One region of the Deinococcus soli (ex Cha et al. 2016) genome, then DNA from elsewhere that is predicted to be linked to it. Evidence: riboswitches for the same ligand, from Rfam matches in the RefSeq annotation. Region 1 holds a riboswitch; the other holds the start of a gene.
The links. Region 1 has a riboswitch for cyclic di-GMP ahead of SY84_RS00545 (glycosyltransferase). Riboswitches for the same ligand answer to the same signal wherever they lie in the genome.
Positions count from the first base shown of each region.

Region 1 (3,154 bases):
ACCCATCCGGGGGTGCGCACGCCCGGCTGTTCCGAGGGGTGCGGTGCTCCCACGCTGCGGCGCACTTTCAGCGGTGTGCGCCCGCTTTGACGGGTCTGCCAGACCCGCTCAGCCGACATTGGTCCGGAGTTCAGCGGCGCGAGCGGACGCAGCGGCGGAAGGCGTCCAGCGCCGCCTGGCTGGTCGTGATGCGCCAGTCGACACGGCCGTCTTGCAGGTGGAACCAGAACGCCCGGCGGATCTGCCCGAAACCCGGCAGGGCCGCGCACATGTCCCGGATCCACGCGGCCTTGCTGCCGCCCTGCTCCACGCTGGCCAGTTCACCCAGCTGCACGGGTTTATTCCCCGCCACGAGTTTCAGTTCCCGGTACGACGCGGCGAAGGTGGCGCGGAAACTCAGCCAGCGGTTCCAGGGATTGGTGGTACCCCAGTTGTACCCGTCCAGGCCGACCTCGTGCACCCATTCGCCCCCCGGGTACAGCGCCCGGTACGAGCTGGGCATGTCGGGGTACAGGATGTTCGGCGTCCACACCCACCGAACGGGGGCCTTCTCGGTGCGGAACACGTTCACGATCCGCCGCCAGGCCCGCACGAAGTCGGTGGGGGTGTTGCTGCGGGTCAGCTGGTACGCGCCCCAGTTGCCGTTCATCTCCGGCGCGAAGGTCACGCGGACCGTCACGCCGCCGCGCCGGATGTCCCGCGCGAACTGCCGCAGATACGCGTCGTGTCGTCCGGCGGCAATGTCGCGGTACGGCACGCCCCGCACGCCGGACGCCAGGCCCACGCGCGGCTGCCACGACAGTTCCAGCTCCCGCCCCTGGCTGCTCAGGGTGCGGGCGTACGCCTGATTGAACGGCGTGTTCCAGTCCTGAAACCAGCGGACTGCGCCGAACGTGCAGCCCAGTTTGCGTTCCACGGCGTCCAGCACGGCGGGACTGTTCACGGTCAGCCCGAATACGCCGCAGGACGGCAGGGGCGCCGCCTGCGCGGACGGCAGGGCGACCAGACCCCCCAGGGCCGCCGTCAGAATCCACTCATGAAGGCCACGTGGGTGACGTGGCGTGCGTTGGTCCGGACGGCCGTGAGACAGGGTGACAGCAGGCATGCAAGGCGCATGATGGCAGCGTTCTGGACGGCCTGCGCACATGCCCCCGTCCGGACCCCCTCTGACTGTAGGTCGGCTTAACGCTGACCCAGCGTGCCCGAAAGGTGGCATTCATGGCCCGTCAGTAACGGGCGACTAGCGTGTGATGCGTAGGGTGTGGTCGTGGGTCCCCGACCCCCGTCCCACCCCACACTGTGCCGGGAGGCAACGATGCTCGTCTTCGATTCGGTCACCTCATGAGACGAGTGGAGCCAGTGGTGAGACCGCCCCGAGGGAGGTCTCACCATGTCTATTCCGGTTTCTTTGCCGTCCACCACGCTGGGCTGGGTGCTGCTCATCATCGTGACTTTGCTGCTTCTCAAGGCCGTCCTGACGGTTACGCTGGCCTTCGCGCACGCCCGCACTGCCGCCCGCCGACGCGCCCGCGCCCAGGGCGCCCCACTGCCCGGCGTGAGCGTCATGATCGCCGCGTACAACGAGGAGGTGGGCATCGCCGACACCCTGCGGTCCGTGCTGGCCCAGCACGGCCCGGCGTTGCAGGTGCTCGTCGTGGACGACGGCTCGACCGACGCCACCGCCGCCATCGCCGAGGACTTCGCCCGCACCGACCCGCGCGTCACGGTGCTGCGGAAACCCAACGGCGGGAAGGCCAGCGCCCTGAACCTCGCCGCCGAACACCTGAGATATCCGGTCGCGGTCAGCGTGGACGCCGACTCGGCCCTGGCCTCCGGCACACTGGCCGCCCTGGCCCGGCACTTCCACGACCCCCGCGTGGGCGCGGTTGCCGGGGACGTGCGCGTCGCCGGTCCGGTCACGTCCCTGACGCAGATGCAGAACCTGGAGTACAGCGTCGGCCAGCAGATGGAAAAACGTGCCCAGGACATGCTCGGCGCCGTCAGCGTCGTCCCGGGCGCCGCCGGGGCGTTCCGCAGCGACCTGATCCGCCGCCTGCGCTACAGCCACGACACCATCACCGAGGACATGGACCTGACCGTCGCCATCGCTGCTGAAGGCTACGAGGTGCGCTTCGAACCTGGCGCCCTGAGCTACACCGAACCCCCCGTGGACCTGCGCAGCCTGTGGCGGCAGCGGATGCGCTGGATGTACGGCACCTTCCAGGTCATGGGCAAGTACCGCCACCTGATCATGACCCCCAGGGGCGGCCGCCTGGGCTGGCTGACCCTGCCGTACGTGCTGGTCTACGGCCTGACCCTGGGCGGCGCAGGCCCGATCTTCGACCTCGCCGCGCTGGTCCTGCTGACGCAGCACCTGAACGACGCGCTGCTGCCCCTGCTGCTCAACGTCGGCGCGGACGTCGCCGTGGCCGCCGCCGCCCTGCTGCTGGGCCGCCAGTCCCTGCGACCCCTGCTGATCACCCCCACACAGCGCCTGTTCCTGCGGCCGTTCGTCTCGCTGGTCGTGATCATGACCTGCGTGACGTTCCTGCGCCGCCGGAACGTCCAGTGGAACAAGCTGCCCCGCGTGGGCCTGCGCCTGCCCGGCGCCGACCCCACCCGCGAGCCCCTGCCGCAGGCGGGCGACTGATGAGCGGCCCCGCCCGCCGGCCCACGCTGCTCTGGTCCGGGCTGACCGTCGCCGCCCTGAGCGTGCTGGCCGCCGGTTCCGCCGTCCCCAGCCCGACTGTGCCCAGCCCGTCAATGTCCAGGCAGGGCGCCTCCAGTCGCCCAGCCGCTGCGCCCGCCCCCGGGAGCGTGCTGGCCACCCGCACCGTCACCCGCGACGCCCGCACGCCCGGCGGTGAGGTTGCCGGGCAGGTCAGCGTCACCGTGCAGCTCATCCGTGACGGGGCAGAGGTGCAGGCCCGCGCAACCTTCCACTCCACCCTGCCCGGCCCGGCCGTCGCCACCGGCACGCTGCGCCTGCTGGACGGGAATGGTAGCGAGGTCGCGCGGAGCAACCCGCGTCAGCTGGCCACCCTGGACCCGGGTACCACCCCGGTCCTTGTGACGCCCCGCACTCCCTTCGCGGACCACGCGGGGGCCGCGTGCGTGGACGCCGCGCTGAACGTCTGGAGCGGCCCGCAGACCC
Region 1 is NZ_CP011389.1:112,968-116,121, forward strand. It holds gene SY84_RS00540 (glycoside hydrolase family 26 protein) at 131-1,105, opposite strand; cyclic di-GMP riboswitch class II at 1,297-1,383, shown strand; gene SY84_RS00545 (glycosyltransferase) at 1,391-2,650, shown strand; gene SY84_RS00550 (hypothetical protein) at 2,650-3,154, shown strand, end outside.

Region 2 (3,154 bases), 1.4 Mb from region 1:
TTCCCGAAGGACAGGCCGGGCAGGTTCACGATGTCCCTGGTGTCGTCCTTCTTGCTGGGGTCGTTGCTGCTGGTGCTGGTGACCGTCACGGTGGGGAGCGTGCCGGGTGCCGTGGGGGCGCTGCCGGCGGGGAAGGTCACCTTGACCAGGATGTCGGCGGTCTGGCCGGGGTTCAGGCGGCCCGCATCGGGCACGCCGTCCCCATCGGTGTCGGTCAGGGGGGTGCCGTCAGGCTTGAGCAGCGTCACGGTCGTCCCGGCGGGGAAGCCCGCAGTGGCGGTGGTGATGTCGAACACGTCGGCGCGGTTGCCGGTGTTCTGGACGGTGTTCGTGAAGGTGATCGTGGTGGTGCTGGTGGTGGCCTGCGCGGTTTGCGTGTCGCTGGCGCTGGGGGTGATGGTGATGCCCTCGGGGCTGCTGTAGGGGGCGGTGGTGGGGTTGCCGTTGCCGTCCGGGTCGGCCTTCGGTCCGATGACGGTGGCGTCCTTGCGGTCCACGGTGGTGACGTTGGAGTTGTTGGCGTCGCGCGGCACGCTGGGGTCGTTGTTGAAGGCCGGGTTGTCCTGGCGGGTACCGGTGGGGTCAGCGCCGTACTTGTCGGCGTTGGTGGCGGCGGTGGGAACGGTGTACACCTGGAAGAACTTGACGGCCTGGTCCTGGTTCACGCCGCTGATGCTGGTGATGGGCGTGGCGGCGGCGATCTCGGCGGCGCTCAGGGTGCCGTCGCCGCTGGTGTCGGCGCTGGCCGGGTAGTACGCGACGCCGGTGGGGGTCTTGACGGTTCCGCTGGGGTCGGGGGTGTTGGTCAGGACGTAGGACTCGTTGGGGACGTTGCCGGTGTTGGTCAGCGTGTACGGGAAGACGACGGTGTCGCCGGGGCGGGCGGTGGCGGTCTGGCCGGGGCGGGTGTAGTCGGGGGTGGTGACGTCGGCGCTGCCGTCGTTCTGCAGGATGGTGAAGCTGGGCACCGGCAGCACGGTGGTGGTGACGGGGTTGGAGGGCACGGGGGGGTTGGGGGTGGTGCTGCCTTCGGGCGTGAAGACGATCTCGGCGGTGTTGGTGATGACCGTTCCGGCGGCGGTGCCGGCGGCGTGCGCGGTGCCGGCAGTCAGGGCGATCAGGGCGGTCAGGGTCCAGTGTTTCTTCATGGCTTCCTCCGGTAGGGGTGGCGGGGGCGTTACTTGACTTTCACGCGGAAGCTGAACTTCAGCGTCTCGTCCGGGCTGAGGCTGGTGACGGTCCAGCGGACGGTGGTGTAGCTGCTGGTGGGGATGGGGACCTCGCGCGTGACCTGCCGGCCGTTCTCGGTGGCGGTGACGGTCCGTCTGGGCTGCGCGCTGAAGGTCTTGCCGCTGTCGGTGGAGTACGTGACCTTCCAGCGCTCGCCGGCGGGGGTGGTCAGGACGCTGAACTCGGTGCCGCGCGGGACGGGAACGGTGACGTTCAGCTGGCCCAGGCGGCGGCCGGAGACGTTGCGCAGCGTGACTTCCTCACGCAGGATGTCGCCGGGCAGGACGGTCCTGGGCGCGGCGATGATGGTCTCGGTGACCTTGCCGCTGCTGTCCGCGCTGCGTTTGACGAGATCCTGCGTGAGGGTGAAGGTGACGTTCTGCGGCGCGGCCGGCTGGGCCGGCGGCGTGGTCTGCTGGGCCTGCGCCAGAGTGAGGACAAAGAGGATGGGGGGAATCAGGCGCTGCACGCCGGGGCACCTCCGGGGCGAAAAAAAAATTGACCGACAGCTGGGGGGATCACTCCCACCGTTCTGTCGGTCGCGCCACTCGCTCCTCATCTGGCTGAGGCGCCCGTGTGCGCCAGATGATTCATTGCTCCGGAACAGCTGCTGGCCCGGGGACCGTCCCCGAGGATGCTGGTCTCACTTCACCGTGTTCACACGCTTGTCACTGACCGCGTGAACAATATGAAATTTCTCACCTGCGCATCTCGTCCATCATGTTGTCCCAGCGGGGGATTGTCAAACCCCCAGACGTCCTGCGCTGGCTTTCACAATGGGGGTACCGTTGCCCCCGTCGAAGGCGTCGATCTCCTCGATAAAGCGGTCAAAGAGGTAACGGCTGTCGTGTGGCCCCGGGCTGGCTTCCGGGTGATACTGCACGGAAAACACCGGGTAGCGGCTGTGCGCCATGCCTTCGAGGGTGCCGTCGTTCAGGTTCACGTGGGTGGGCACGAAGGCCCCGTTGGGAATCGAGTCGATATCAACCGCGTACCCGTGGTTCTGGCTGGTGATCTCCACATTGCCCGTTAAGAGATTCTTCACCGGCTGGTTGCCGCCACGGTGCCCGAACTTCATCTTGAAGGTCTTCCCGCCGGCCGCGAGCCCCAGGATCTGGTGCCCCAGGCAGATGCCGAAGGTGGGCAGCAGCCCCATGAGTTCCCACGCGGTCTTGTGCGCGTACTCCAGCGGGGCGGGGTCACCGGGGCCGTTGGACAGGAACAGTCCGTGCGGTTGCAGGGCCATGATCTGCGCGGGGGTGGTGTGGGCGGGCACCACGATCGGCTCGATGCCGACCTCGGCCAGCCGCTCGATGATGGTGTGCTTGATCCCGAAGTCCATCAGGACCACGCGCTTGCCGTGCCGCAGGGTGGGGAACGCGTAGGGCAGCGCGGTCGTGACCTCGCGGGTCATGTCGTGGCCGTCAATGTCCTGATGGTCACGGGCGCGCCCCACGTACACGGCTTCCTCGGCGGGCGTGAACTCACCGTACGGATCTTCCGGGTGCGTGTAGCTGCGGTGCGCGATGACCCCCTTGACCACGCCGCCCGTGCGCAGGCGCCGCACCAGCGCGCGCGTGTCGATCCCCTGGATGCTCACCACGCCGTACTGCTGCATGAACGCTTCCAGGGACTGCTGCGCGCGGTGGTTGGAGTACTCGCCGCTGAACTCGCGGCTGATGAAGCCGCGCACGTAGGGCTTGTTGCTCTCCATGTCGTAGATCGCCACGCCGTAGTTCCCGACGTGCGGGTACGTGATGGTCACGATCTGCCCGTTGTACGAGGGATCGGTCATGATCTCCTGGTACCCGGTCATGGAGGTGTTGAACACCACCTCGCCCACGGTCTCGCCGCGGTGCCCGAACGCGTACCCGCGGTACACGGTGCCGTCTTCCAGAGCCAGGATGGCCCGTTCTTTCCTGAT
Region 2 is NZ_CP011389.1:1,979,512-1,982,665, reverse strand. It holds gene SY84_RS09850 (DUF11 domain-containing protein) at 1-1,148, opposite strand, end outside; gene SY84_RS09845 (hypothetical protein) at 1,178-1,699, opposite strand; cyclic di-GMP riboswitch class II at 1,755-1,840, opposite strand; gene carA (glutamine-hydrolyzing carbamoyl-phosphate synthase small subunit) at 1,973-3,154, opposite strand, start outside.
Region 2: it holds a riboswitch for cyclic di-GMP, as region 1 does, so the genes downstream of both, SY84_RS09845 (hypothetical protein) here and SY84_RS00545 (glycosyltransferase) in region 1, are expected to answer to the same signal.